Regions from separate parts of the Bacillus sp. EA-CB0995 genome, predicted to be linked through region 1. Evidence: riboswitches for the same ligand, from Rfam matches in the RefSeq annotation. Region 1 holds a riboswitch; the other holds the start of a gene.

Region 1 (16,198 bases):
TGTTTTTGATTTGCATGGTTAAAAATATTTAATAGTTCCGGATGCTCAGAAAACATAATTTGATAAAAACGTGTTGTAATCTCCACACCTTTTTCTTGTAATAACGGTACAGTTGATTTTACAATTTCAATTGTTTTTGGACTTAACATACTATCCACTCCTCTATTTCCTTAGCTATTTCCTTAACTATTTCCATTGTATACGATATCAAAGATATAAGTTGTGATTTTAATCACTATAAACATGATGGTTTTGTGAAAAACGTTATTAAGTGAAACTTTAATCAGTGTCCCCCTATCTTCTGTACTTGTCTCTCCATCTTGAGATGGGGTCTTACTATCCGATAAAGTGAAACTTCCATCAGTGGGGGTCTTACTGCCCGTTAATGCGGGATAAATGACACCCTCTATCTTCGTTAAGAAATTCCTCGTGGGATCGAGAAGAATGTTACTGTATATTAAAGTAACATCAATAATAAAAAGACATACTAAGTATGCCTTTTTTACTGTGCTTGTAATGCCTGTTCTATTACTTTTACATCTTTCCCATTTCCAAACTCTGTATACCCCCAAATATTCGTTTCACCTGTATATTTATTTACAAGAATATCAAGGTCATGATATACACGATGTGCATAAATGATATATTCAATATTACGAGCTGCTACCCCTTTTTTCAAAATTTCATAACTTCGTTTCACATCTCGTTTTATTTGCTTATTTTTCACTTTTGTCTCAAAATCTTTTAAAGATTGCTCCTGCTCTTGAGACCATTTAATTAAATGATTCCAATCTCCATCTGTATATTTTTCTGCTTTTCCATAATTTAAAAAGCCGTTATAGCTTTCGTGTGTCGTACGAATAAATTGTAACACTTCTTTCCTCTCATCGACCTCTTCTACTTTCGGCATTGTTGCTACACTAACTGGCTTACTCGCATAGTGTACAAAAAACCTGGTTAAGCCGTAACTCATGATTCCCATCACAATAAGAATTCCAAGTGTACTCCACATCTTTTTCATACACCCTACTCCTTTTCCTTATGTAAATATTACATTCATTTCTATAAAGTGTAATATTTGTAAATTTCTATAAAGAAGTAAGGATTCCTGTATAAATTGTTCTTACCATTTCGACAACGTTTTTCTACAAATTACGCGTCGGGAATTGCTCTTGCAAGATAGTATTTCCTTAATATGTAGCATATCCGAGTACTGCAATTGAACATACCTGTATCACTGCATAAGTACCGAGAGATAGCAACATACTAAATACAGTAGAAAATTTTGCTAGTTTCACAATAGCAAATACCCATTTTAATTTAGATAGCAGAAACACACCAACTGCTGCAAGCATTCCCCATAGTTCTTTTGTATTTTATTTCATATTCCTCTCATTACCAATAATCTTTTTCTTCTTATTATGCCATATATTTTAAGTTTATTGGAAATCACTGTTTAATTGATCCATTTTTGGCCAATACTATACATGCAAGGAGGTGAAAACGGTGACATTACAATCTGTTATGATCGGTGCCTTATCTTTTCTAGCTTCTATGCTTATTTTTTATACTGTTGGATATGTATTACTATTAGATTGGCTACCAAACAATATTTTCATTAGCTCCATTATCCTTTCTGCACTTATTATCGCTTATTTTATTACGCGAAAATCTATGAGTGAACCGTCAACAAAAACAAAATAAAAGAGTGATGATATCTATCACTCTTTTTCTCATCTCCTAAAAGAAAGCCTCTTTATCTTTCTAACTCCATCTTTTCTCCATATTCTTTCACTATTTGAATAATATTTTGAAACGCACCAATCTCTTCTTTTTTATGATTAAACATTTTTAAATCATATTGATCATAATACGCTTCTAACATTTTTAGTTGAGACGATGATAAATTGTTAGCAGGAACAAAAAAGTTCACTTCATATTGTTTATATCCTTCTTTCACTATTTCACCTTGAATTGCATCACTTTTTTCTTTATTTATTATCTTTTGCACTTTCGGAGGAAAATGTAATTGAAAATAATAATTTTTTTCTTTTTCTAACTTTTTATATAATGCATCTGAAATCGTGTAATACACCGTATAATGAACTGTATTTTCCTTTGTTTTAATGTGAAAACGCGTAATTTGTAAATCCTTTTTCGTAATTTCAGTTATAGTTGATTGTTGTTCGTCCTCATTTTGTGTTGAGGGTGCTGTTGGAAACAAAGAAAGCAGCTTTTCTGTATCCGCCTTTGATATAAGGTAGAAATTTTTTGTATCGGTTTCTTTTTGTAACCAACCTGTTCTCGCTTCTGTACGAAGCCAAACTTTATACTTTTCTTCTTGTCCGTTTTTCTTAATTCTAATTACATATTCCGGTTCACCTAATTCACCTATTACGTTTTGTTTCTCCGCTTTATTTATAATATTTGCAACAATTTTTGCTTTCTCGTCCTTCAATATTTTTTCCTCTTGTCCTGTTTGGGATACAATTATTTGTATGCTCTCTTCCATAACACTCCCCGCTTCTTTTGCTGATTTCTCACCTTGTTCTATTTTCTTACCCATTTGGTTACATCCGACTAATAAGAAAAGAACAAACATGAATAACCATTTTTTTCGCATAGCTCCCATCCTCATTTCTCAAAATAAGAAAAGCTTATTGTTCTCAAAAGAAAACAAAATCAACCTAACAAACAAAATCGGATATAATATACATGAAAGGGGGCTTACAGCATGCCAATAGATTTTCACAGCCCAAACAATAAATATACGTATACAAATCGTCAAGCAACGGATTCATGGACGTCTATGATTCAAAATATTGTAGACGTCAAAGAAAAGAGAGTGATTGATATTGGATGCGGTGGTGGTATTTATACAAAACAACTCGCTATGATGGGGGTAGCTGAAGCAATTGGTTTTGATTTTTCAAATGAGATGCTCGAAGCTGCCAAGGAAAATTGCGCTCACATACAACACGTTTCATTTGTACAAGGTGACGCTCATAACCTTCCTTTTGCAGATGCAACCTTTGATATCGTTATATCACGAGCTGTTATTCATCATCTAGAGCATATTCCACAATTTTTACAAGAAGCATATCGCATTTTAAAGCGAAACGGTATACTTATTCTCCAAGATCGAACAATTGAAGACTGCGCGATTCCAGGAAGTTCAGAACATATTCGCGGCTATTTCTTTTCTTGCTATCCAAAATTACTCCATACAGAAGCTAAACGAAGACCTAAAACAAATCAAATACTATATTGGTTACACAACAGCGGCTTCCATACAAATCCTATTGAAACTCTTTGGGAAGTTCGTAAAGTCCATCCTTCAATTGAAAATTTACTTCAAGATTTATCACCTCGGACAGGTCGTTCTATTTTACATGAATTATCGGATGATGAACTCTCTCAATTATTAGAGCATATTCACTCTAAACTTCATAACAAATCTCCTATTATAGAACAGGATCGTTGGACTATTTGGACAGCCGTGAAAGAGTAGCAAGCCTCACACATTGTGAGGCTTGCTACTCTTTCATAACCTTGTTCGGCAACACTCTTGATATCCACCGCTTCTTGCCTGTGCTCTTCCACACTTCGAACATACTAAAAATCTGGATTGATTTCCAAACAAACTACCTTTATCAAAAAGTAACACTCCTGCTTGTTTAAACGAACGAGAATAATATAACCATATAAAACCACAAACTGCAGTAATACATACCAATACACCCATTACAAGCATCTTCGTCACCTCTGCTTTGTCTGTTCTTTCCAGCAAGTGGATGATTACATTATTCTCTACATTGAACAATAAATCCTTCTTTTTCTCATGAAAACTCCCCGCACTTATCTTCCTCTAATCTTACAGTGGCAGATTTTCTCCTATTTTGATAAAGTGAAACTTCCATCAGTAGGGGGATTACTGCCTGTTCATATGGGATAAAAAACCTTACAATTTCCACAAAAAATTTACGATTTTTTAATAAAATAAAAAGTTGTCCTTCTATTACAATAAAAACACCAGTATATGTAAGGAGTGACAACATGATTAACTTTCTTTTATGTATCCCTTTTCTCATTTCTATAACTCTTTCTTCATTGTTTCCCACTTCAAAACCTTCCGAAATACATGTGCAAATAATCGGATTAAATGATTTGCACGGACAAATTAATACAACTACAATGCTACACGGACAACCTGCTGGCCGCGCCGATTATATAGCCTCTTATATCAAATCATATAAAGAACAATTTCCTCATACCTTACTTGTTCATGCCGGTGATATGGTTGGTGGAAGTCCTCCCATTTCTGCTCTCTTTCAAGATGAGCCAACAATAGAATTTTTAAATATGCTGAAATTTGATGTCGGAACAGTTGGTAATCATGAATTTGACGAAGGTATAGACGAACTAAAGCGACTTATTGATGGGGGTTTTCATCCAAAAACAGGTATGTTTCCAGGTAGCTCTTTTCCTTATGTTTGTGCAAATGTAGTAGATACTAACACAAATGAACCTCTATTTCCACCATATGCGATTAAGTGGATCAATGGTATTCCCATTGCTTTTATTGGCATCGTTACAAAAGATACACCTTTTCTTACTATGCACAATGATATTTCAGCGGTCACTTTTTTAGATGAAGCTACTGCTGTTCAAAAGTACGTACGAGAATTACAGCAAAAAGACATCCATGCAATTATCGTTCTTGCTCATGTAGCTGGCAAGACAACAGGCGGAATTACCTACGGGCCACTTGCTGATTTAGCAAGCAAAGTTGACGATGATGTAGATGTATTATTTGGTGGACATAATCATTCTTATATGAATGGATATGTTAATGGAAAACTACTCGTTGAAGGGTATTCTTACGGAAGAGCTTTTGCAAATGTGCAGCTCACAATTAATCGCAAAACGAAAGATATTACAAAAAAATCAGCAAAGATTATTCCTACTTATCATAATCAAATACAACCTAATCCAATCATCCAAACATGGCTACAGAGCTATCAAACAAAGATAGCCCCATTAACCGAGCAAATACTTGGAAAAAGCGTACACAAGCTGACACGAGATCAAAATAGAAACGGGGAAACAGACCTTGGTGCTCTTCTTGCTGCATCTCAACGTCAAGCTATGCAGGCTGACATTGCATTCGTCAATCCAGGTAGTATCCGTCATGATTTACCAGCTGGTTCCATTACATGGGAAAATACCTTTCTCATTCAACCTTTTGAAAATAAACTCATTAAAATGGATCTAACGGGTAGAGAAATTCGAAGTGCACTGCATGAACAATGGACTGATGAAATACGTATGTTACAAGTATCTGGAATTCATTACACATGGAAAGAAAATAAGTTAATATCAATTACACTAGAAAATGGGGAACCACTCGAAGATGATGCAACATACTCTGTCGTAGTAAATTCTTTTCTGGCAAACGGAGGCGATAAATTTACAATTTTCCAAAAGGGACGAAATCGCGTTGAAGGCCCGACAGATCAAGAAGCATTCGCAAATTACATTCGTTCTACTCCATCTTTAGAAAGCATTCAAGCCAATCATATTCAAAAATTGGATTAACATCATGAAAAATATGTTAAAAATATCTACCTTTATATACAGAAAGAATTGAATAACCCTTACTACATATTGGATACTCTCTCACAGAATCTTCTAAACAAGTAAACATAACACTAAACAATGCAAAATAAAAAGGCGTTTCTACGGCCTTTTTTATTTTGTAAGCTGGTGGCGAAACGCATAAATAACCGCTTGCGTACGATCACTTACATGTAATTTATTTAAAATATTACTTACATGCGTCTTTACTGTTTTTAAAGCAATGAATAGCTCATCTGCAATTTCTTGATTACTCTTTCCTTGTGCAATTAATAATAAGATTTCAAACTCGCGCTCTGTTAATTCTTCGTGTAGCGGCTGTTCTTTCTTTTGACGCATACGTGACATCATTTTCCCGGTAACTTTCGGTTCAAGCACTGTTTCTCCATCGTACGTTGCCCGCACTGCATCTGCTATATCACTTGCTCTTGATGTTTTTAATAAATAACTAGTTGCACCGGCTTCAATGACTGGATACAGTTTTTCATCGTCTAAGAAACTTGTTACAACAACAATTTTCGCTTCCGGCCATTCTTGAATAATCGCACGCGTTGCCTCGACACCATCCATTTCATCCATAACAAGATCCATTAAAATAATATCTGGTTTTAATGATAATGCTAATTCTGAACCTTTTCTTCCGTTTTCTGCTTCTCCTACAACTTCAATATCCGGCTGAGTTGATAAATAAGCAGATACACCCATCCTAACCATTTCATGATCATCAACGAGCAATACTTTAATCATGCTGTTCCTCCTCTCTATCTATAAGAATCGGCACTTTCACCTCAATTTGCGTTCCTTTATTCGGGAAGCTTAATACCTTTAAAGTTCCGCCAATTTCATGGACACGTTCTTGCATGGAACGAAGACCGTATGATCCAGCTTTATTGACGCCTACTTCAAAACCTACGCCGTCATCAATAATTTTTAAAATTGCATATTCATCAATTTGACGCAGCCTTACTTCTGTTTTCTTTGCTTGTGCATGTCGCAGTGTATTTGACAACGCTTCCTGTACAATACGGAATAAGTGATCTTCTACACCTTTTTTCAATTGAATTGGCTCAATCAACCATTCAATCTTCATATGTTGTTTTCTTGAAAGCTCCGTTAATAATTCTTCAATACCTTCTGTTAATTTTTTACCTTCTAATTGAACAGGACGTAAATGAAGGAGCAATGCTCTCATTTCTGATTGTGCATTTACAACCATATTTTCAACAAGTTGTAATTGTTTTTGAGTAGTTTCTGATATATTAGCAGTTTGCTCATTAATTGCTGCCATCATCATTGACATAGCGAAGAGTTGTTGACTTACAGAATCATGAAGCTCCCTAGCTAAACGATGCCTCTCTTCTGAAATAACCTTTTGTCTCATTTCTTCATTCCAATGCGCTCGTTCATTCGTTACTTTTTGAAATAATCCTGCTTGCTCCTCTAATCTCCTAGCAAGTACAATTACCTTTCGCTCCACTTCATGAAATTCATCTTCTGCAGTAAACGAAGCATCTTTCGGGAAATTCCCTCGTTCTACTTCAAATAAAAAAGTCGTTAAACCTTGAATACGCTGCTGCATATAATAACCAATCGCATACCCAACAACTCCACCAATGAGAAGACTCATGCAGATAAGAAACAATCCAACTGGAACAGAAGCAATCGATTCTTTCCATAATAAATCATATACAGATTGCCCACTTTTCCATACATATACGATGGTACAAATGAATGCAATACTACTAGCAGATAACATAGAGTAGCGAATATACATCCATGAAATATTCTTGTGCCTTTTCATTATACTTTCCTCACTTCCGTATCGCCTACGATAAGCGAAGAAATAATTTTAATACGCCTAGGAGCCTCATTATAGTGTTCTGTTTTGAATGTTACATTGCGATTAAAACCTGTTTCTTCATGATTAGGAAGCAAAACTTTTCCAATAACAACAGAATGATTTAAAGATAGTTCAATATCGTATGGAACATACAAACGAATATTACCAATAACACCACGAATAACAATGACGGTTTCTCCTTCTGGAATCATAGCTGTTGTTAAATCAATTTCAACATCACCGATTCCATACTGGACATTAATATCTTCTAACTCATAAATATGATCCATTATTCGTACGTTACCAACCATTATATTCTTAAGATACGGTTCTGTTCGATAGATTTGTTTTTCTTCATTTATATATCCTTTTTCCTTAATTTCGACCTGTACCATTTTTGACTTCTGCTGACCTTGCATAAGCTGATAACCAACGAAAGCTAAACAAGCAAATAGAACAAGCACGAAGGCTGCTGATGAAAACAGGAAAAATACGAAAGTGAGTCCTCCGACAAATAAAAGCACATTTCCTCTCACATATCGGTTCTTTTTTCGATAATTCCTTCCAAACATAATCATAATAAAAGCAAAAATAAGGGCACCCGGCTCAAAATGTCCGAGAATCATATCAAGAACAAGACCAAATCCAAATATAATGAGGAGCATTCCTACAAATTGTGTTTTCGAAAATTGTTTCTTCATCTCAGCTCCCCTTTCTTTGTCATATGTAAAGTGAAACTTCTATCAGTGGGGGTTTTTTCATCCCCCACTGATAGTTAGTTGAACCAATCGAGCTTTTACGGGCAGTTATCCCCACCTATCTTCCTCGTCTCTCTTTGAATCTTGAGGTGGGGGTTTTACTGCCCGTTAATGCGGGATAAACAGAAGAAAAAGGTATTGCATTCCAACACCTTTTCTTCTATCACTATATCATAAGCTTGTTTTATAATGTACTACAATTATTTTACTGATTCTTTTGTTATAGATACTTCTTTTTCTCCTTCATTTCGCGCTCAAGCTTTGCAATCTTCATATCAAATGTGTCACGTTCATGATCTTCATTGATGCGAAGCTCTAAATCAAGAATGTGATTTTCAATTTCTTCAAAGCGTAAAAATGGGTTATTTTCATCCATTTTATGCAGAGCCGTATTCATGCGACGGTTCGCATGTGCCATATTTTCACGTGCCATTAATTCCATACGTTTTGCATTCATTTCTTTTAATTTATTTTTCATTTCAGAAAGGCGACGCTCTAATTCATCAATTTGTTCCATAACACCTGCATACATTTCTTCTAAGCGAGCTACTCGCCCTTCGTAATATGCGACTTCTTCTAATGCACGTTCTTGCAGTTGCATTTCTCCTGCTTCTTGCGCAATTACAGCTTGCTTGGATCTCTTATTTACGAAATAACGCGCCTGCTCAAGCTCACGAGCAAAATTAGATTTTAATGTTTTATGACGCTCAATTAACTTTTCAATTTTTATTACCTCACGTTCGCTATCACGTAAATATTGATTTAACATCGCAATTGGGTTTTTTCTTTCTTTCTCGTCTAACACATTATGAAGATCTGCAAGTATTGCCTCGCGTACACGTCCGAATAATGATTGTTTCATTTTAAATCTTCCTCTCTTCTACTTTATTATTTTAGTTGTTTAATATTAGTTATTTTTCATTAATTTGTTCCATTCATCTTCAAAATTGCTATATGGTTTAGAACCTTCTGAAGCAGACTCTACTACAACTTTTTCTTTTTTCCATTCGCGGTATCCATAATATAGAACGACTACTGCTACGATACCGATTAATGCTGGTGAATTGGAAAGGCCGATTGACAAGCCAACTAAACCGACAATACCCCAAGCTAACTTTCCAAAAAATGATCGTGCTCGCACAAATGATTTGTAGCTCCAATACACAATCCCTGCTCCAATTGCAAATCCTATAATACCAGCAAGACTTCCAAGAGCAATTAAAGCTAAAATACCGGCTGCGATAAACGCTAGAAACTGTTTCATCTTGTGCTTGCCTCCCTTCGATTTGATACTCTTATCTTAACTATTTTTTCATTTTTCTATAACGAGCTTAAGAACCGTTTTCTTCTCAGACTTAAGTCCTATTCATCATCAGACCTATATTTAAAGTGAGATGAAATTAGTCTTTATATTCAAAACAAAAGAGGATGCCTTATACAAGACATCCTCTTTTTCATTATGCTGTTTTTTCATATTCCTTTTTCTTAGCTATAGGTGAAAGACGCGGAAAATTAATTACAATTGAAACAATACCGCAAACAGCAACTAGCATTGGATAAAATGAATACGGTAATAACTCAACTGGTGAAAGTGAAGCAAACCCTGCCGCTGTTAACATTTGAGCGCCGTATGGGATTAATCCTTGCACACTACATGAAAATAAATCTAATAAGCTTGCAGATTTTTTCGGATCAATATTATATTGATCTGCAATATTCTTTGCCAGTGGACCCGTGAAAATAATAGAAATCGTATTGTTTGCTGTGCACATATTTGTCATACTTACAAGACCAGCAATTCCAAATTCTGCACCTTTTTTCGAACGAATATTACGCGTTAGTATATTCATTAAATACTGAATACCGCCGTTATATTGGATAATTTCAACCATTCCACCGATTAAAATCGCTAATAATACCATCTCCATCATACCATTAATTCCTACTGTAATACTTTTAAAGAAACTTGCTAATGTGTAGCTTCCATCTAACATGCCAATGATACCAGCTAACACTGTTCCTCCAGTTAATACAACGAGTACGTTACATCCGAGCAGCGCTGTAATTAACACCCCTGCATACGGTAAAATTTTCACCCAGTTAAACGCATGTGCTGTCATATTTGTATGAGTTCCTAACGTAAGAACGATTAAAAGTATACTCGTAATAATGGCAGCTGGTAATACAATCAAGAAGTTTGTTTTAAATTTATCTTTCATTTCCGTTCCTTGTGTACGCACCGCAGCAATTGTCGTATCTGAAATAAAGGATAAATTGTCACCAAACATCGCTCCGCCAACAACTGTCGCCATAGCTAGTGCCATAGAAATATCCGTGTGCCCACTAATTCCTACTGCAATTGGCCCCAATGCTGCAATTGTCCCCATTGACGTTCCCATAGCTAATGAAATAAACGCACCAATAATAAACAGTCCAGCAACTAACAAGCTTTGCGGAAAAATAGTAAGAGCTAAGTTTACTGTTGCTTCAACAGCGCCCATACCTTTTGCCGTTTCAGAAAATGCACCTGCTAATACAAAGATTAATACCATAATCATGATATCTGGATTGCCAGCCCCTTTAGCAAAACGTTCAACCTTTGTCGTAAAGTTTTCTTTTCTGTTCATTACTAACGCGATAGCAACTGCAATTAAAATAGCAACTACGATTGGTAACTTATAAAAATCTCCTGTAATCACACCAGAACCAATAAATAGTGCTAAAAATATACCAAGCGGCAATAATGCCCATCCATTTCCTTTTGTTTGTTCCAAAGTAATATCCTCTCCTATTTCTAAACCTTTCCTTCACAAGAGCGAAAAAGACCTCTTCTGAAGAGAAGAGGTCTTATATATCATATAAGAAACACTCTTCTCATCTATCAAGCATATCGCTTGCTGGATTTGGCACAGCACTCTACATGAGTCCGCTGCCGAGGCATCGTAGGGCCAGTCCCTCCGCCTCTCTTGATAAGAAGGTTTCATATTATATTTTGTGTAAATCAATCCTTTATTACTTTACTCGCTGCAAAAGAAAATGTCAAACATTATTTCTATCAAAATAGTTGGTATTTTTTTGATATTTATACAAAGTTACGAATGAATCAAACATTCCATGCAATTAAATAATATCTTTTATTTTCAAAATTTCTGTTTCTAAAATTGAAAACCAAAAAAAATGTTCTTCTTCAATTTTTTCCATAAGCCACTTTGCCGTATCCCAGGCTAACTTATACTCTTCTTTTGAAATATTTCCGTTTGCATATGCTTCTTCTAGCTCATCTTCATCTAGTAAATACATATCACCATTCGGTAACAGCACAACATCTAAATATAAATCATCGAAATAAGGTATTCCTCTTGTATCAATTTTATACTCTTTTGACACATCAATATAATATTGTACAAACTCTTTTTTCTCATTTAACATAGCTGTAATCGCAAAATTTTTTCCATTTATAAAATACTGTACCCAAGTATAATCGTTATTTGCAATACAAACCTTTCTATTACGATATTGCTTGTAGCTAAGCTCTTTCACTTGTTTCATATGTAGTATACCTAACATACCATCTTGTACCTCTTTTACTGAATATGCTTTATCAACTAGTCGTTTCCACGATGATCCATCTCCATATTTCCGTTTCATTTACAGTCACTTCTTTCATATAGAAAAAACCCTCACGTATAACGTGAGGGTTTTGTTGGAATTTAAGCTGCTTGCTTCTCTGAAATCTCTTTCAAATAAGCTTGTCCTTTTTCTGCGTCGTACTGCCCTTCCCATTTAGACATTACAACGGCAGCTAATGAGTTACCTACTACGTTTACTGCTGTACGTGCCATATCTAAAATACGGTCAATACCAGCGATAAATGCTAAACCTTCAGCCGGAATACCTACTGTATGAAGCGTTGCTAATAATACAACGAATGATACGCCTGGTACACCAGCAATTCCTTTTGAAGTAACCATTAATACAAGAAGCAATGTAATTTGCTCTGTAATTGATAAGTGAATACCATACATTTGCGCTAAGAAAAGAGCGGCAATTGCTTGATATAATGTTGAACCATCTAAGTTAAATGAATAACCTGTCGGAATAACGAAAGATGTAATGGCTTTCGGGCAACCAAAACGCTCCATCTTTTCCATAATCTTTGGTAGAACCGTCTCTGAGCTCGCGGTAGAATACGCTAAAATAAGCTCGTCCTTTAAAATCTTAAAGAACTGAAAAATATTAATTCCAAATATTTTTGCTGTAAGACCTAATACAACAACAACAAAGAAAATCATTGCTCCATAAACAACAATAACTAACTTACCTAGCGGAATTAATGACGCTACACCAAACTTAGAAACCGTTACGCCAATTAACGCAAATACACCAAACGGCGCAAATTTCATTACTTGATTTGTCACCCAAAACATTGCATCTGCTACACCTTGGAAGAAATTCAGAACTGGCTTCCCTCTTTCTCCAATTGCAGCTACTCCTAAACCAAATAACACAGAGAAGAAAATAATTGGGAGCATATCTCCTTTTGCTAACGAGTCCATAATATTCGTTGGAACGATATTTACAAATGTGTCTGCAAATGAGTGGTGCTGTACTTGCTCTGTTGTAGCTGTATACTTAGAAATATCTGTTTTTTGTAAATGTGACATATCCACGCCTTTTCCTGGCTGGAATATGTTTGCAATTAATAAACCAACAATAATCGCAATTGTTGTAATGATTTCAAAATAAAGGATTGTTTTCCCGCCTAATCGGCCGAGCTTTTTGATATCACCAACGCCTGCCACCCCAATAATAAGACTGGCAACAACGATCGGTACGACGATCATTTTAATTAAGCGGATAAAAATATCACCAATCGGTTGTAAAATCTTACCAACCATCGGATCACCATAAAAATTGCTCCTACGGCAATACCGAGAGCAAGACCTATTAAAATTTGCCATGCAAGTCCAATTCTTTTCATACTTGCTGCAACCCCCTTCTTAGATGTTCCTAATTTTTATATTCTATTTTTCTACTAAAATATAAAAATCGCAGTATTAAATATTATGAGACTATTCAATACTTTCGCCCCTATTAAAATGATAAGGCAAAAATAGAAATCTGACAACTAAATAAATTTTCCTCTGTGCAAATATTTTTCTTGACAAAAATAAACCTGATGTCAGAAAACCTAACATGAGAACGATTCCTTCTTCTCTTATTTCTCAATATATGTTAGTTCGTAACATCAATAAATTTCTATAGTAGAGACGAACAATTTTTATGTGATTTCCTTGTAATTTTCGACATTTAATAACAATTTCTTAATTTTTTTTACATTATCATTACAACAATAGACATTTTTCTCCTTCCTGTGATTATATAGAATAGGGAAAGGGGATAGACAGATGAACAAAAAAATAACAGCGTTTAGTTTACTGACAGCCGGCTCTATTTTCGTTTCTCCATTGCTTTCACCAGTATATGCGGAGACGAGTCAAGATAAATTATCTAATATTCAATCACAATTAGAAGGTAAACAACAAGAAATACATACGAAATCAACTGAAAAAGAACAAATCGAAAAAGAAATACAAGATTTACAGAAAAAAATCGATGAATTAACTGCTTCTATTAATAAAAATGAAGCAGATTTAAACGCAACAAAAGCTGAAATCGAAAAAACACAAAACAGTATTGATGAGAAAAAGAAACATATTGAAGAACTACAGAAAAAAATCGATACACGTCAAGAAGTAATTAAGCAGAGATTACAGTCCATGCAAGAGCAACCACGTACAAATTTAATTACAGAAGTATTAATTAACACGAACAATATCGCTGAACTAATAGAAAATATGTATTCTGTAAGTGTAATTTTAAATAATGATACAGATATCGTAAAACAGCAAACACAAGATCAAGAAACTGTTAAAAAAGAAAAAGAAGCGATTGAGAAAAAGGAAACACAACTTAAGGAATCTGAACAGACATTACAGAAACAACAGCAAGAACTACAAGCAAATCAGCAACAACAGCAAGCATTAATTACCGATTTACACGAAAAAGCTTCAAAGATAGATTCTGAGATGGAAAGTTTAGAAGAATCAAAGACTATTTTAGAAAACCAACGTCAAGCTGTTCAAAATGCAGTTGAAGAGGAAAAACGTGCAGCAGAAGCGAAAAAGGCTGAAGAAGCAAAAAAGCTGAAGAACAAAAACGATCTCAGCAATCCGCTCCTTCAGTGCAAGCCGCTCCTTCAGCGCAAAGCCAACCTGCACCTCAAGCGAAAAATACTGGCGGTTTTATTAAACCAGCAGCTGGTAGCTTTACTTCTGGATTTAATGATCCATCACGTGATCGTCATAAAGGACTTGATATCGCAGCTCCTGGAACCGTACCAATTGTCGCTGCAGCCGATGGAGTTGTTATTCGCTCCGATTTCTCTAGTAGCTACGGAAATGTTGTATACTTATCGCACCGTATGAACGGTCAAACATATACAACTGTTTATGCTCATATGAGCAGCCGCTCCGTTTCAGTTGGACAAAAAGTAACACAAGGCCAGCAACTCGGCTTTATGGGGAACACAGGTGATTCACACGGTCAACACTTGCACTTCGAACTGCACATCGGTGAGTGGAATCAAGCAAAATCAAATGCTGTAGATCCAGCTCCTTATATTAAATAAAAAAACTCGGCAATTGCCGAGTTTTTTTATTTATGTAAAACAAGCGAATCCCATCTTTCACATGTACTTCTTATATATATATTTTATGATTTTTAACACCTTCTAGGCATTACACATATAATAACATAAAAGTTTTTTGAGGAGGTCTACACATGAATCAAGAATCACAAGCAGCCCTAATATTACAAGAAGCCAAAGAGACATTTATAGGCCGATTATTTTCATTAACTGGATCCGGTATCTTTTTTATTGGTGCCTTCATCGCAGCCGTTGTAGCTTTTAAAACATATACTCGTCTATTACAAACTTCTACATCATAATAAAGTGAAACTTCCATCAGTGACGCTTTTCTCACTGATGGAAAACTCTCACCAATCGAGCGCATGCCAGCAGTTATCCCCCACCCATCTTCTGTAGAAAAGCGGAAGCGGCTCGCCCAGAATCGCAGGACGTTGGAGCACCCGACAGAGAGGCGCTTTTTGCCTCGTCCGAGGGGGCGAAACGACCGGAGATTCTAGCCGCTAGAGCTGGACAACGATTTTTTCTGAATCTTGAGGTGAGGTCTTACTGCCCGCAAATAGTGGGATAAAAAACGGAGAATATTCTCCGTTTTTTATTAACTAAAGTACACCAATAACGTTTAAAAAGACAAGAAGAACCGTAATCGGAATAACGTAGCGAAGCAAGAAAAACCATACATTAAATAATATTTTCCCTCTTGTTTCTTTGACTTCTAATTCTTGCATTAACAACTCTTTCTTCATTTTATTTGGTACAAAGAGCGAAATTGCTAAAACACCAAGTGGAAGTAATACGTTACTCACCGAAAAATCCAATAAATCAAAAACTGTCTTTCCGAATAATTTCACATCACTCATGACTCCAAATGATAGTGCCGCTGGAATTCCAACTACGAAAATAAGTAACCCAATTAAGAGCGATGCTGATGGACGCTTCTTTCCATCCCCTTTGGCTACGGAAGCAACAACAATTTCGAGCATAGAGATTGCCGATGTAAGGGTTGCAAAGAAAAATAGAATTAAGAATAAAATAAAGAAAAAATGCCCGAAAGGAATTTTTCCAAACACAGCTGGAAGAACGATAAATAGTAATCCCGGTCCTTCTGTTGGACTAACACCTAACGCAAAAATCGCTGGGAAAATTGCTAGCCCTGCAAGTACAGTAATAAAAACTGTTAAGCTTGTAATCGATATTGCTGATTTTGCTAAATGTTCTTCTTTTTTCAAATAAGAACTATATGTGACCATAACA
Region 2 (16,198 bases), 2.0 Mb from region 1:
GTGTTCCAACTCCTTCCATATTAACTGGAAGAATGAAGGGAAATCGGGATGCTGACGCGCTTCAAATGGTGAAAGGGAGCGAATGTTTTCTGGAACAGAAAAGGCTTTGGCGATGCGGCCTGGTTTGGCTTGCAGTAAGTAAATGCGATCGCTCATTGCAATAGCCTCTTCGATGTCGTGTGTAACGAGAAGCGATGTTTTCTTATATTCTTTTAAAATGGAAAAAACGAGTTCTTCTAATTTTAATTTTGTTTGGTAATCGAGTGCAGAGAATGGTTCGTCTAGTAATAATATTTTCGGGTTTGTTGCGAGTGTCCGAACGAGAGCAGCGCGCTGGCGCATTCCCCCTGATAATTCATGCGGATATTGTTTTTCAACCCCTTGCAGACCGACTTGTTCTAATAGCTGCAAGGCGTGTTGTTTCGTTTTTGATGTGTATTCTTTTGTAATGCGTAAGCCGACTGAGATGTTATCTTCAATCGTTTTCCATGGAAACAAGTAATCTTGCTGAAGCATATAACCGATGGAGGATGTTGGTTTTGTCACACATTCTCCGTCGAGAAAAACAGTTCCTTCAATTGGCTGCAGTAAGCCCGAAATAATGGAAAGTAGTGTTGTTTTACCACAGCCGCTAGGGCCAAGGAAGGAGATAAACTCCCCTTCCTCGATTGTTAAGGAAATATTGGATAAGACAAGGCTGGCATTGTCTTTTGAGAAGAAGCAATGGGATACGTTAGAAAGCTGTAGAAAGTTCATTGCATGGTCCTCTATTTCTTAATAACACTTTCTGCAATGGATGTGTTCACTAAATCTTTATGTTGCACTTCTTTCGGTAATTCGCCAGCTTCTTTCATAATACTTTGCAGTTGTTTCCACTCTGCTTCATCTAACAATGGATTCGTTGCGTACGAATGTTGCTGTTTGTAACGATCGATAACTTTCACCATAATATCTTTTGATGTATCTTTAAAGCGCGGTTCAACAGCTTTTGCAATTTCTTCGGGGCTATGTGTATCAACCCATTGCTGCGCCTTATAAATAGCGCGTGTAAATTTCTCAGCAGTTGCCTTATCTTTCTTTAAGAAGCTTTCTTTTGCCATAAAGGTTGTATACGGAACAGTTCCAGATTCAACGCCAAATGAAGCAACGATGTAGCCTTTTCCTTCTTTCTCGAGAATACTAGCAGTTGGTTCAAAGAGCTGTACGAAATCACCTGTTCCAGAAGCAAAGGCATTCGCAATATTTGCAAACTCGATATTTTGAATTAAATTTGTATCTTTATGTGGATCAATTCCGTGCTTTTTCAGTACGTATTCGCCAACCATTTGCGGCATACCGCCTTTACGTTGACCGAGGAAAGTTGTACCTTTCACATCACTCCAATTAAAAGACTCCAATTTTTTACGAGAAACGAGGAATGTTCCGTCTGTCTGTGTTAATTGCGCAAAGTTAATGACAGGGTCTTTTGCCCCTTGCGCATAAACATAAATAGATGTTTCTGAACCGACAAGGGCAATATCGATGCCATTTGATAATAAAGCTGTCATCGTTTTATCGCCGCCAGCAGTTGTTTGCAAATCAATGTCTAACCCTTCATCTTTAAAAATCCTTTTTCCATAGCGACATATAACGGAGCATAAAATAATGAATGTGTCACCTCACCAACGCGTACTTTCTCTACTTTTGTACTTTCTTCTTTTTTATTACACGCAACAAACGTAAAGGCAGTAAGGAAGACAATTAAAAAACACGCTAGAACTTTTCGCAATTTATGACACCTCCTAAAAATACATCTACTTTAATGTATGTGGGTAAATGCCTATATGTGAGTGGACAGAGGAGGAATTTTTTGAGCGGAAAAGAAAAAATAACGATGTGCGGATTTCATTTTTTCGTCATAAAAATGGAAGTATCACTTTGTTAAAAGAGATGAAGGAAATGTGCAAGGGAAAACTAATATATGTAAAGGAGAAAAAAGAGAAGGGGTATATGACATGCATGCGAAAGTCAAACAAGCATTGAAATATTTTGGTGGGAAAGAAGAAAACTGCGTTAAGCTCTCTAGCGGATTTCAAAATGAGGTATATGAGTATACGTATGAAGGAGAACAGCGTATTTTACGGATTACACCGAGCTCTCGCAGAAATTTAAAACAAATTCAAAGTGAACTAGATTTTATACGCAGTTTACAAGAGGGCGGCGTGAATGTTTCCTTGCCAGTTGCCTCTTGTTTCGGAAATGATATAGAACGAATAGATATAGATAAAGAGGCATTTTTTATTACTTCATTTGTAAAAGCACCTGGTCAGTTTGTAAACGTTGCGAATGAACAAGAATGGAATATGAGGCTGTTTCAAAACTGGGGGCAAATGATTGGAAAGATGCATGCGGTTGCTAAGCGGAATCATAGTCATGATGAAGAGTACGAGAGGCCGATTTGGAAGCCGAGTGTAAACTCTATGAATTTATTATTATCCATAAGTAAACCGTTAGCCGTAAGCTATGAAAACATAATTACAGAAGTTCAGATGCTTTCCAAAGAAAGAGATACATATGGACTCATTCATAATGACCTTCATCAAGGAAACTTTTTTGTGCGGGATAACACATTAACAATTTTTGATTTTGACGATTGCTCATTTTGCTGGTTTGCACAGGATATTGCGGTATCATTTTATCACGCAGTTTGGCAGGGATTGTCAGTAAGGCCGGAACATGTATCCTTCCCCAAAGAATTTATGAGGTATTTTATAGAAGGATATAATAAAGAACATACGATGAATAAAGAAATATTAAAGCAAATTCCGCTTTTTCTTAAACTGCGGGAAGTCTTTTTGTTTACGCTGTTTCATGAAGTATGGGACTTTGACAAGTTAGAAGAATGGCAGGCTTACACATTAAAAAATTTGCGATATCGGATTGAACAGGGAGTTCCGTATACAGATGTGGATTTTTTAAGTTTTGTGTAAAGAGATAAAAAAAGCGATGTAATAGCTCACTGAAGGTGTAAGCTGTTACATCGCTTTTTTTATACAGACCTCATTCGATATGTTATCAAAATTCTGAAAAATAGTCTATTTCTTTTTATAGTATGCAGCTAACATGAGAGTGAAAGTAATAATAATGGATGGGGGACACTATATGTCAGTCTTTGATCAATCTTCATTTCAATGTCGCATAGAGTGGGGACGGCGCGGCGCTAGGGAGGCAGCGAAGCGAGGAGATATTACGATTATTGTAGATGTTCTTAGTTTTTCTTCGACAGTAGTCACAGCTTTACATGTAGGGGCTGAGATCTTTCCATATCCGCCGTCGTTAAATGAAAAAGCAAAAGCGTATGCACAGCAATTAGGTGCAGAGCTTATGTTAAGCAGGGCAGAAGCAGCGGAAATGGGTAAGCATTCTTTATCCCCGGTAACATTTAACGATGCTGACCAAGGGAAGAGGTTTGTTTTATGTTCATTAAACGGTGCGTCTTGTACATGGATTGCTTCGAAAGTTCCTGCTCTTTTCATTGGCTGTTTACTGAATGCTTCAGCTGTTGCGGAAGCTGCGAATCTCCTCCAAAAACAAACTGGTGCAAATATTACGGTTGTCCCTTGCGGAGAACATTGGGAAGATCCAAAGGAAGATGAAAATGAGCTGAGACCAGCAATAGAAGATTATTTAGGAGCAGGTGCAATTATAGAAAATTTACAAGGAAGTAAGTCAGTTGAAGCACAGTTATGTATGGGTGCTTTTCAAAATGCAAAGTCCAATCTTAATGAGTTTATTTGGGATTGTGGGAGTGGCCGAGAGTTACGTGAACGTGGATTCGCGGAGGACGTAACACATAGTGCATCTCTAAATCTACTGCAAGTAGTACCATTTTTACAGAATGGCCGGTTTGTGAATTTTATCCCGCTATTTTTGGGCAGTAACACCCCACCTCAAGATTGAGAGAGAAGTGAGGAAGATAGGTGTGTGATAAAGGGAATTTGTTATATAAACTAGCATTTTCTAAAAATTATCCTTTTTAATTTGATAGAATCAATATGTCTAAGTTCGGTAGATTTCTTGTGCCGGAACCACATTACACGTATCTCAGTTGAACCTTTACATGATTGATGATACATTTTAAAATGTAGTATTACGTAAAATATAGATGGGTTTATATTCGGGTTATAGTATAGAATTGATAGAATTCTTGGAGAGACATGGGAGGTGACTGTGAATGCCTGAACCATTAAAGAAAGATCGTCGTTATATGGTTGGATTAGAAAGTCTAAGAGGCCTAGCCATACTAGGTGTTATTTTGTATCATCTCAATCCTAAGTGGCTACCTGGAGGATTCCTAGGCGTTACTGTATTTTTTGTACTTTCTGGTTATTTAATTACCGATCTTCTTGTTATTGAATGGAAGGAAAAAAGAGGATTGATTTGAAAAATTTCTGGTTGCGTAGGGCAAGGAGATTGCTTCCAGGAATGCTTGTCATGCTTGTTATAATTCTAGCATGGATTACAATTTTTCATAGTTCTTTACTTGGAAAGATGTGGGGAGATTCATTAGCAGCTTTATTCTATGTTAGTAACTGGTGGTATATATTTCACAAAGTATCATATTTTGATAGTTTTGGCCAACTTGCTCCACTGAATCATTTTTGGTCATTAGCTGTTGAGGAACAGTTCTATGTGGTTTGGCCGCTCATAATTAGTCTAGGATTTTCCTATATAAAAAAACAGTCACGTATAACGTTACTTATTTTCCTCGGAGCGATTGCTTCAGCTGTCGCAATGGCAATGATATATGTACCGGGCGCTGATCCAAGTAGGGTTTATTATGGTACCGATACAAGAGCGTTTTCCTTATTGATTGGTGCAGCACTCGCTTTAATTTGGCCGAGCAGTAGGCTTGCTAATAAAATTATCCCGTCAGCTCGTCTTGCTCTTGATGTAATTGGAGGAATTGCTCTTATTGTGATTCTCTTTATGTTTTGGAAGACGAATCAATATGATCCATTCCTATACCGAGGAGGAATGTTCCTTTTCTCGGTTGTTACGGCATTATTAGTAGCGAATCTTGCTCATCCAGCTAGCCGAATTAGTGTATTTTTAAGGTTTAGGCCTTTACGATGGATGGGTGTCCGATCCTATGGGATATATCTCTGGCATTATCCGATTATCACATTGACAAGTCCGCAAGTGAGTACTGGAGAATTTCAGTTTACGAGGGCCATTTTTCAACTTTTTCTTATTCTGTTTATAGCGCAGCTTTCATGGAAATTTATCGAAAATCCAATTCGTCAAGGTGCATTGAAGAATATTCGTTTACATAACTTAAGCATAAGAAACTTAGCGTTAAGTGGTAAGCTAGCTTTAGCATTTGCACTATTGGTTTCTGTGACAGCTGGTTTCGGTTTATTAACAGGGAGCCAAGCAAAAGCGGATTCTAAAAAAGCTAGTATAGAAGCAGTACAAACAGAACAAAAAGAACAAACGAAACCAAAAGAGCAAACAAAACCAAAAGAACAAACAGAACAAAAAGAACAGGCTGATAAACCAGCTCAAAATAAAGAAGAAAAAGGAACGGTTTCTGAGAAGCCTAAAGAACCTCCAACAGTTACAGCCATTGGAGATTCAATTATGATTGACATATCTCCATATTTGAAAAATACTTTTCCTAATATTAAGATCGATGCGAAGATTGGAAGACAAATGTCTGAAGCAACCGCCACGGTAGATAAAATGAAAAAAGAGGGTAATTTAGGAGAGTATGTAATTATCGGATTAGGTACAAATGGAGCATTTACTACTGAGCAAATCACATCATTGATTCAATCGATAGGTAATGAACGTAAAGTTATATTAATTAATACAAGAGTGCCGCGTCCATGGGAATCATTGGTGAATGAGAGATTAAAAGAAGCAGCGAAGAATTTCTCAAATGTCACACTAGTCGATTGGTATTCAGCAAGTGCTGGGAAGCAGGAATATTTTGAACCAGATGGAGTCCATTTGACGAAAACAGGGGCAGAGGCATACGCTTCACTTGTAGTGAAGGAGATTAAGTAGGTAAAACACTCGTTTTGACTTTAAAGTGGTTTTTGGATGAGTAGGAAAAAGCGCTATTCTTTTTTACAGAAAGAATAGCGCTTTTTGTATTAATACCACCATTTTTCCTGCGGCAGTAACACAACATTTACATGAAAGTTTTGCGAAAACCAATCATACATTAGCGTCTTTTTCACTAAAAACTCAGACGCAGAATGAGAGACCCCAATAAGTGACATATTTGTATGCGGGATATACTCTTTCATGATGGCATATTTCTTTTTGCCATATTCATTATCAATATGACAATGCACCTCTCCAGTAATATAAGCTTGTGCGCCTTTTTCCTCTGCTTCTTGCATCATACTTACTTTATCACCGCATCCTGCGACGATGGCGATTTTCGAAATATGAGAACGTTCTTGTCCTTCAAAGTCCACATACGGAATATCAAAAATACTTTTTGCTTTTTCGATTAATGCATTTGTATGTATTGGGGCAATTTCACAAATCAACCCGTCGTCTTCAGCAAAGCTTTCAATGACTGACGCATGCAGTGCTTTGGCGATAGCGATATTTGTACCATATGCTTTGTGACGATCCATTGGCACATGACATGTGTACACGGATAATCCTTTTTCTTTTATGGCCCGTAAATAATGTTCTGGAATAGGAACGAATCCGCGCCCTGGTAAGCCTTGCGGGTCTCCGCATTCCATGACAAGAGGATGGTGCATAAATAATAAATCTCCAGCTTTTCCTTCATCAAGAAATCTATCTAGCACCTCATTTGTTGGAAAGACAGCTAGAAATACGTTACGAACAGTATCTTCTCCTTTTAGCATGAGCCCGTTAAAATATGTAACAAAATCATTTTCAAAGAAATCTTGCCATGGAAACGAAATAGGATCGTAAACAGCTGGAATAAAACGACTAAATCCAGGGTCTATTCCATGCTTATGAACTGCAAATAAAGTATCTAATTTATGTTGTATGTCTTGGAGTGTTGGCATGATGAACTCCTCCTTTGGAAAATATATGAATTTTATTATATATTTGAATGAATTTTCTGTATATACAAATCAGATCAGTTTATGAAAAAGAATGCTACAATAGGATAATCGTTATATATGTAGGAGGAAAAACAATGAATGTTACAGTGACAGAAGCGGCATATGCAAAAATAAAAGAAATGATTCCAAGTGAGGCAAAATATATAAAATTATTTTATGATAACGAAGGATGCGGCTGTGTGATGAGTGGGATTATTGACTTAGTTGCTGTATCTGAAAAAGATGAGCGCGATGTAGAGATTTCATCAAACAAATTTCAGTTTATTGCAGATCGAACGAAGCTCGTTTTTATGGATGATAACTTGATTGTTGATTTTCAGGAATCAGGAGGAAACTTTCAATTAAAAAGCCCAAGTCAATATTATAATCCGAATATGAAACTGCATGTTCGGGTGTAATGAATAAAATAAAAAAGAAGAAAGCGGATTAAACTTGCTTTCTTCTTTTTTATTTTGCTGCTTGTATACGTTAAGATTTAGGGAAGACAAAGAAGATAGGTGAAGGAAAGAAGGAATTTTAACATGTCTCTTGAAATTTAATGAGGTAAAGGATTAGATATAGTGGGGGAAATGTATGAAAAGATGGGGAATTGAATTACTGCTTTTCTGTGTTGTTATCATATGGGGAATCAATTATACAATCGGAAAATACGGTCTTGTAGAATTAACAGCAATCCAATTTACAGCAATGCGCATGGTTACTGCTGCACCACTTTTATTATTGTTGGCGTTTTACATAGAAAAATCGCTTTATATTGCATGGAAAGATGTTGTCAGGCTTACTTTCGTTAGTATGGTGGGGATTACGCTGTATCAAACGCTGTTCATGGAGACGATTCAACATACGTCTGCAACTAATGCGTCACTATTAATTTCGATTTCTCCCATTTTTACAACGATGTTTGCTGTATTCTTGAAAGAAGAACAGCTTTCATCACGTAAACTCATTGGATCGGTCATTGCGTGTATAGGAGCAGCACTTGTATTACTTGCAGGCCGTTCACTTGTGCAATCTTTTTATGGCAATGCAATTGGACTCATTGCTTCGATTTGCTGGGGATTATATCCTGTCTTAGCAGGGCCGCTTATGAAGAAATATTCAGCCCTGCGCGTAACGGCCTGGGCGGCAGCGATTGGTGCAGCGCCACTTGTATTAGTAAGCGGTTGGCGAATTGTTCAGCTGCCTTTTGAGATTCAGCACGGCAGTACATGGTTTTCGTTATTATATTCGATTTTCTTCGTTACTGTATTTGGTCTTGTCATGTGGTACGTTGGGATTCAAAAAATTGGTGCATCTCATACGATGGTGTATATGTACGTTACACCGTTTGTAGCAGTTTTATTTGCGGCAATATGGGCGAGAGAGCAGCTATCTTTACAACAAATGATAGGTGGAATTGTTATTTTTGTTGGTTTGTGGCTTGTAAAATCTAAAAAAGCTAATCAAACATTACTCGTAAAAGAAAATATATCAAAATAAGAAAGCAGATCAAATCTGCTTTCTTATTTTTTTATTTTAGGTAAGAAAATAAGATACAAAATAGCTGTAATAAATGGAATCCAGTTGAGGAAAGGTAAGCGGAAAAAGCTAATAAGAATCATACCTGTGAGAAGAACGCTGAGGACCGCATAAAAAATACTATGCTTAGGTGTGTACCAATATAATGTTAAGCCAACAAGAGCTGGGATAACAAAATGAATAAGAGCGATTAAAAAGAAGAGCAATGGAAGTCCCTCCTTTACCGTGTACTTATATATTATATCCATATTTTGTAAGGTTGATAGCTGATTTTTTAGAAATCGTCAAAAATGTTTGCAAATAGGAAAGAGGCTTACGAAATGAATCGTAGGCCTCTTTTATATGTAAGCATGTGCTATCACAAGAAAACGTGGGCTTTGTCGGTGAGTACTTGTTTTCTTGCAATAACAACATACTTATTCACATGATTTAGGATATTTCAAAGTAAAGTCGGGTTTAAGCGATTGGACCGCCAAGTTTTACAATTGTTTCAGAAACGTTATCAAATTTCTTGAAGTTTTCTTTGAACTTATTCGCAAGCTCAGTTGCTTTTGCTTTGTAAGCTTCTTTATCAGTCCATGTTTGTTCTGGCATTAATACTTCATCAGGTACACCAGGAACATGAAGTGGTACTTCAAGACCAAAGATATCATGTTTCGCTGTTTCAGCGCTATCTAACTCGCCGTTTAATGCAGCTTGCACCATTGCGCGTGTATGACCTAAGTTCATACGTTTTCCAACGCCGTATTCGCCGCCAGTCCAGCCAGTGTTCACTAAGAATACTTTAGCATCGTGCTTCTCGACTTTTTCTCCAAGCATTTCTGCATAGCGAGATGCATCAAGCGGTAAGAATGGAGAACCGAAGCATGTTGAGAATGTTGCTTGCGGTGAAGTAATACCGCGCTCAGTTCCTGCCAGTTTACTCGTGTAACCACTTAAGAAATGGTACATAGCTTGCTCTTTCGTTAATTTGCTGATTGGAGGCAATACGCCAAATGCATCAGCAGTTAAGAAAATGATTGTATTTGGATGACCTGCAACGCTAGGTAATACGATGTTATCAATTGCATCAATTGGATAAGCTGCACGTGTATTTTCTGTTAATGCAGTGTCATCATAATTTGCAATGCGTGTATGATCATCAAGCACAACGTTTTCTAAAACAGAGCCGAATTTAATCGCATCAAAGATTTGTGGCTCTTTCTCGCGAGATAAGTTCACACATTTTGCATAGCAACCGCCTTCAATATTGAATACACCGTTATCAGACCAACCATGCTCGTCATCACCAATTAATTTGCGGTTTGGATCAGCAGATAATGTTGTTTTACCTGTTCCAGATAAACCGAAGAATAAAGCGACATCGCCTTCTTCACCTACGTTTGCAGAGCAGTGCATAGAAAAAATATCTTGTTCTGGAAGTAAGTAGTTCATGATAGAGAAGATTGATTTTTTCATTTCACCAGCGTACTCTGTACCGCCGATTAACACGATACGCTTTTCAAATGAAACGATAATAAATGTTTCTGAGTTCGTGCCGTCAACTTCTGGATCTGCTTTAAAGTTTGGTGCAGATACAATTGTGAACTGTGAATCATGATTTTTTAATTCTTCCTCAGTTGGGCGAATGAATAATTGATGTGCGAATAAGTTATGCCATGCATATTCATTAATAACTTGAAGAGGAAGACGGTAGTTGCGGTCTGCTCCTGCAAATCCTTTAAATACGAATAGTTCTTCTTTTTCTTTTAAGTATTCTAATACTTTTGTATATAATTTATTAAAATGCTCTTCAGAAATCGGTTGGTTTACCGAACCCCAAGCGATTTTGTCCGTAACAGATGCTTCGTCTACAATAAATTTATCTTTCGGAGAACGTCCTGTATATTTTCCTGTTGAAACAGAAACAGCGCCAGTAGAAGTTAATCGTCCTTCATTTCTCATTAATACTTTTTCCGTTAATTGTGGAACGCTCAATTGAACCTGTGCATTGCTTCCGTTTAATAACTCATGTAATCCAATTTGGACATTCACAGTACTCATATTTTATATACCATCCTTTGTTTAATTTATAAATATTCTCGTAATCCCCATTAAGAGTATAACACAATCATATAAATAATGTATACTATTTATTTATTTTTGTTTGTGTTATTATATTATTTTTTTCCATAAATTTCTGTCGTTAAAAACTTATAGGAATATGTGTATATGGATTGACAAATGAAAAGCATTTCTTTAGTATAGTTGAGGACGGATACTCTCTTATCCCGAGCTGGCGGAGGGACAGGCCCGATGAAGCCCGGCAACCTCACTTGTATGTACGACAAGTTCAAGTGAATAGGTGCTTAAACCTGTGCGAGATGTAATGTCTCGAGCGATAAGAGCGAAGGGCAAAAAGCAGTATGCAAGTAGCGAATACAACCTTTCCTCTATATATAGGAAAGGTTTTTATTTTGCGCTTGTGGGAGAATACATGAATGTCGCAGTTTGTGGCAAATTAAGGATGAGTTCCGTACAATATATACATTTACTGTCGGGAGGTTTACCACATGACAAAAAAACGTCATCTGTTCACATCTGAGTCTGTAACTGAAGGACATCCAGATAAAATTAGTGACCAAATTTCTGATTCAATTTTAGATGCAATCTTAGCAAAAGATGCAAACGCACGTGTAGCTTGTGAAACAACAGTAACAACTGGTTTAGTATTGGTAGCAGGAGAAATTACGACTTCTACTTATGTAGATATTCCAAAAATCGTTCGTGAAACAATTAAAGGAATTGGTTATACTCGTGCAAAATACGGTTTCGATTCAGAAACTTGTGCAGTTTTAACATCTATCGATGAGCAGTCTGCTGACATCGCAATGGGTGTTGACAAAGCGTTAGAAGCACGCGAAGGTCAAATGACTGACGAAGAGATCGAAGCAATCGGTGCAGGCGACCAAGGTTTAATGTTTGGTTTCGCATGTAATGAAACAAAAGAATTAATGCCGCTTCCAATCTCTCTTGCTCATAAATTAGCTCGTCGTTTAACAGAAGTTCGTAAAGATGATACATTACCATACTTACGTCCAGACGGTAAAACACAAGTAACAGTTGAGTACGATGAAAACGGTAAGCCAGTTCGCGTTGATACAATTGTAATTTCTACGCAACATCACCCAGAGATTACTTGGGAACAAATCGATCGCAACTTAAAAGAATTTGTAATTAAACCAGTTGTACCAGCTGAGTTAATCGATGAAGAAACAAAATTCTTCATTAACCCAACTGGCCGCTTCGTTATCGGTGGACCACAAGGGGATGCTGGCTTAACAGGTCGTAAAATTATCGTAGATACTTACGGTGGATACGCTCGTCACGGCGGCGGTGCATTCTCTGGTAAGGATGCAACAAAAGTTGACCGCTCTGCAGCATACGCAGCTCGTTACGTTGCGAAAAACATCGTAGCAGCAGGTCTTGCTGACAAAGCAGAAGTACAACTTGCATACGCAATCGGCGTAGCGAAACCAGTATCTATCTCTGTTGATACATTCGGCACTGGAAAAGTATCTGAAGAAGTATTAGTAGAACTAATCCGCAGCAACTTCGATCTTCGCCCAGCTGGTATCATCAAAATGCTAGACTTACGTCGCCCAATTTACAAACAAACAGCAGCATACGGCCACTTCGGACGTACTGATGTAGATCTTTCTTGGGAGCGTACAGACAAAGCTGAAGCTTTAAAAGAGCAAGCTGGTCTATAATATAGGAAGAAAAAAGCTTTGCACACACGTGCAAGGCTTTTTTTATTTAATTACTTTCCTGTTTTTCTAACTTCCCAACGCAGGAAGTACAATACACTTCTCCGCCTAGTTCAATATACTTTTGAATATTTGTTATGCCGCTTGGCGGATATTGCATGTAAATCCAAGAACGTTCGTGTACCGCAATTTCCTTTCCGCATGATGTACACATAGCTGATTTTTTACCGAACATCAATTATTGCCCCCTCTGTGAACGGGATTTTCCGAAGCAGTATGCACTGCAAAGTAAAAAGATTGTTGCACATCCAAAACCGCCAATGACTGCGTAAGGTACAGCGTCTTTTAGTGCCATGCCGGCGCTAATGGAAGCGACGAAAAGTAAGATAAATAGTGTCGTTAATTTTCGCATTGTATCCATATGAAATTCCTCCCTTTTGAAAATCCCTATATTTCTATTATAAGGAAGAATTCGGAAGTGAGATATTTTTTCTATAAAAATGTGTGACATGCCGCACATTTTTTTGTTGCTGCATCATATATGATAAAATTTAGATAGTTCAGAAGAAGGAGCGAATGACAATGAGCGTCACAGAACATAAAAAACAAGCACCGGCACAGGTTCGTTGTAAAATCATAACGATTTCGGATACACGTACAGAAGAAACAGATAAAAGCGGACAGTTATTAAAAGAGTTATTAATAGAAGCAAATCATCAAGTAACGGCTTATGAAATTGTAAAAGACGATAAAGAAAGTATTCAGCAAGCTGTGTTAGCAGGCTGCCAGCAAGAAGATGTAGATGTTGTGTTAACAAACGGCGGTACAGGAATTACAAAACGTGATGTCACAATTGAAGCAGTGGAAGCGTTGCTTGATAAAGAAATTGTAGGCTTTGGAGAACTATTTCGGATGATTAGTTATTTAGAAGATATCGGAAGCGCGGCGATGTTAAGCAGGGCAATTGGCGGGACAATTGGACGGAAAGTTGTCTTTTCTATGCCAGGATCAACAGGTGCGGTTCGCCTTGCGATGAAGAAATTAATTTTACCAGAGCTTGGACACATTACATTTGAGTTGCATCGCCAGTGAAAATTGCAGGAATTGTATTAGCCGGCGGACAGTCCAGTCGTTTTGGAGAACCGAAAGCATTAGTAACTTGGTGCGGAAAAACATTTATTGAACATAGTATAGAAGCATTGAAAGAAGTTGTTACAGACATTGTTGTGATTAGCCATCCAGCGATTACAAATGAGCTCTCGCATATACTGTATGTACCAGTTGTAGAAGATATTGCGCTGTATAAAGGAAACGGTCCGCTTGCCGGTTTATTAACAGGCATGGAATTTGTAGATGCAGATTGGTATATTGTTGCACCGTGTGACACACCAAATATTTCGAAAGCATGGGCGATGACATTCATCGAACGAGCAGACGAAACATATGAAGCAATTGTTCCACTAGTTGAAGGACGGAAACAACCACTTTTAGCGCTATATCATCACAAGGTAAAAGGAAAAATAGAACAGTTATTAAAAGAAGGTAAGAGAAGTATGCAGGGGCTATTATCTCAGTGTAATGTCCAGTATGTGACGGCAGAAGAATCACAGCTGTCGAAAGAGTTATTTCTTAATGTGAATACAAAAGAAGAATATAGCCAATTACAGAATAGGAAGTGAATGGGGAAGGGGAGAAGCTATCATGGAGAACGAATTACTGAAAATATTTGATGATCATAGAAATCCAATAGGAGTAGCAACCCGTGAAGAGGTACATAAACTGGGGCATTGGCATGAGACGTTTCAGTGTTGGTTTATAAGTAGAGAAAACGGAGTAGATTATGTTCACTTTCAAATTCGTAGTGAGACAAAAAAGGATTATCCGAATCTGTTAGACATTACAGCTGCTGGGCATATATTGGCACACGAAACGGTATATGATGGAATCCGAGAGGTGAAGGAAGAAGTAGGGATTGATGTCTCGTTTGATGAATTAGTGTCATTAGGTATTATCGATTATTGCGTTACAATAGGAGATTTTATTGATAAAGAATTAGCTCACGTTTTTTTATATGAAAATAAAAAACCAATGGATGAATATAAGCTGCAAATAGAAGAAGTATCAGGCATTGTTAAAACTGAATTTAATAGTTTCTCTGAACTTTGGTTAGGAGAAATGAATGAAATTACAGTGGAAGGATTCGAAGTGAATGAAGCCGGGGAAAAAGTTTTAATCCATAAGGCTGTAGATAAAAGTAACTTTGTTCAGCATGAACATTCGTATTATGAGAGCATTATAAGGTTGATGAGAGAGAATATGAAATCGTTAGGGAGTACTGAAGCGTAAAGCGAATGACTAAACATCAGTGGGGGATGAAGAAAAGCCCCACTGATGGAAGTTTTACGTTATATAGGTATCTAAATCATCAAGCCCATAATAAGAGTATTATAATAAACACCATTTATATACGTATCTTGTTGTAATAATCCTTCTTCCTTAAAGCCAACTTTCTTATATAATTCTATTGCTCTAGCATTATCTTCTCTCGTTACGAGATGTATTCTCTTCGTAGTCCCATTTAATTTTGCCCACTCGATAAGCTCGTCCATCAGTATTCTACCTAAACCGAATCCGCAGTACTCTTCTGCAATTACGATCCCTAGTGTTCCTACGTGTTTTGTTCTAGCTTTTGGACTCGAGGTAATAGATGCGATGCTTATGATTTCATCATCCATTGTTGCTAGTAAGATGATGGAACTATTATCTGCTCCAGTAGATTCTATGAATTTTTCATAATCATTTAAAGACATACTGAACTCATTTTTCCCGAATGAAAGAAAATCAGTTTCGCCGCCGACTACATTATAAAAATCAATCATAGATTGAGCGTCTTTTTGTAAAGCCTCTCTTATAATTACTTCTTTTCCGTTTCTTAAACATATTGTTTTCATATTTCTCAACTTCTTTCGAATTAGTTAAGTTCATCATAATATTAATGTTTGAATTTGAATAGCGTAAAATTTATCCCGCATTAACGGGCAGTAAGACCTCCACCTCAAGATTCAAAGAGAGACGAGGAAGATAGGTGAGGGATAACTGCCCGTAAAATCCCCACTGATGGAAGTTTCACTTTATGTATGCTACAAGTGAAATGAATATAAAAAGAAGAGGACTTCTCCTCTTCTTTTCAAATAGTTGGTCTGTTATTTCCGTTAAGAGACACACATAAAGTTTCTAATTTGTGCATACCGATAGCTTACTTTTCGTCGACGTCCTGATTGCCAAATATATCCGGATACTCCGTTTTGTCTAACTTCAGTTGTATAAAACCAAAAATCTCTACCAAAAGGTCCTTGTCCTCTTAAACCAATAAATCCCCATCTACCTAAACAATTACACATCGCTGATCGTATTTGAAACGCTTGTATAGGAGAAGAAAATGCTGCTGGTGCTGCTGGTGCTTGTGCCGGTGGTGGGGTTGTTGGAGCATCTTCAGCATCGTCGGGACGATAGACATCATCGTCGATTTCCCTTGTGTCCTCGAATGGTTGATAACCTGGTTGTGGATAATCTGGGTGTTGATAATACGGCTGTTGATTATAATTTACATGCGGAAAGTACATTGGCTGATTATTCATGAAAAAATCACCTCATTTTTTTTAATACGCACTTAAAATATGAGTATGTTGCATGATTCTGATATGAAGCTTATTTATGGCCCAAATTACTTTCAGCAGTACAAATTATATGAACAAATTGGATCCAAGGCATTATCTTTTACTGGTAAAGAAACAATTATGAAGTTGATTCATATACATCTTTAGTTCT

What was found. Region 1 has a riboswitch for S-adenosylmethionine ahead of ACEWFJ_RS17490 (Na+/H+ antiporter NhaC family protein). Riboswitches for the same ligand answer to the same signal wherever they lie in the genome.
Region 2: it holds a riboswitch for S-adenosylmethionine, as region 1 does, so the genes downstream of both, metK (methionine adenosyltransferase) here and ACEWFJ_RS17490 (Na+/H+ antiporter NhaC family protein) in region 1, are expected to answer to the same signal.

Annotation. Positions count from the first base shown of each region.
Region 1 covers NZ_CP169269.1:3,373,731-3,389,928, forward strand. Annotated here, with positions in the region: gene hmpA (NO-inducible flavohemoprotein) at 1-149, opposite strand, end outside; gene ACEWFJ_RS17425 (hypothetical protein) at 503-1,021, opposite strand; partial or broken gene ACEWFJ_RS17430 (site-2 protease family protein) at 1,233-1,355, opposite strand; gene ACEWFJ_RS17435 (hypothetical protein) at 1,507-1,704, shown strand; gene ACEWFJ_RS17440 (YhfM domain-containing protein) at 1,757-2,623, opposite strand; gene ACEWFJ_RS17445 (class I SAM-dependent methyltransferase) at 2,735-3,511, shown strand; gene ACEWFJ_RS17450 (hypothetical protein) at 3,545-3,754, opposite strand; gene ACEWFJ_RS17455 (hypothetical protein) at 3,840-4,121, opposite strand; gene ACEWFJ_RS17460 (bifunctional metallophosphatase/5'-nucleotidase) at 4,057-5,598, shown strand; gene ACEWFJ_RS17465 (response regulator) at 5,752-6,384, opposite strand; gene ACEWFJ_RS17470 (sensor histidine kinase) at 6,377-7,438, opposite strand; gene liaF (cell wall-active antibiotics response protein LiaF) at 7,438-8,178, opposite strand; partial or broken gene ACEWFJ_RS17480 (PspA/IM30 family protein) at 8,436-9,097, opposite strand; gene ACEWFJ_RS17485 (lmo0954 family membrane protein) at 9,143-9,499, opposite strand; gene ACEWFJ_RS17490 (Na+/H+ antiporter NhaC family protein) at 9,693-11,009, opposite strand; SAM riboswitch class I at 11,107-11,211, opposite strand; gene ACEWFJ_RS17495 (ribonuclease FAU-1 family protein) at 11,356-11,883, opposite strand; partial or broken gene gltP (glutamate/aspartate:proton symporter GltP) at 11,946-13,216, opposite strand; partial or broken gene ACEWFJ_RS17505 (murein hydrolase activator EnvC family protein) at 13,644-14,926, shown strand; gene ACEWFJ_RS17510 (hypothetical protein) at 15,079-15,246, shown strand; gene ACEWFJ_RS17515 (sodium-dependent transporter) at 15,547-16,198, opposite strand, start outside.
Region 2 covers NZ_CP169269.1:887,281-903,478, forward strand. Annotated here, with positions in the region: gene ACEWFJ_RS04760 (ABC transporter ATP-binding protein) at 1-756, opposite strand, end outside; partial or broken gene ACEWFJ_RS04765 (ABC transporter substrate-binding protein) at 768-1,768, opposite strand; gene ACEWFJ_RS04770 (phosphotransferase enzyme family protein) at 1,995-2,969, shown strand; gene ACEWFJ_RS04775 (2-phosphosulfolactate phosphatase) at 3,142-3,939, shown strand; partial or broken gene ACEWFJ_RS04780 (acyltransferase family protein) at 4,214-6,051, shown strand; gene ACEWFJ_RS04785 (Nif3-like dinuclear metal center hexameric protein) at 6,141-7,043, opposite strand; gene ACEWFJ_RS04790 (iron-sulfur cluster biosynthesis family protein) at 7,178-7,501, shown strand; gene ACEWFJ_RS04795 (DMT family transporter) at 7,677-8,582, shown strand; gene ACEWFJ_RS04800 (hypothetical protein) at 8,606-8,827, opposite strand; gene pckA (phosphoenolpyruvate carboxykinase (ATP)) at 9,078-10,664, opposite strand; SAM riboswitch class I at 10,884-11,008, shown strand; gene metK (methionine adenosyltransferase) at 11,174-12,373, shown strand; gene ACEWFJ_RS04815 (hypothetical protein) at 12,420-12,605, opposite strand; gene ACEWFJ_RS04820 (hypothetical protein) at 12,609-12,791, opposite strand; gene ACEWFJ_RS04825 (MogA/MoaB family molybdenum cofactor biosynthesis protein) at 12,953-13,462, shown strand; gene mobA (molybdenum cofactor guanylyltransferase) at 13,459-14,049, shown strand; gene ACEWFJ_RS04835 (NUDIX hydrolase) at 14,072-14,716, shown strand; gene ACEWFJ_RS04840 (GNAT family N-acetyltransferase) at 14,788-15,321, opposite strand; gene ACEWFJ_RS04845 (hypothetical protein) at 15,583-16,008, opposite strand.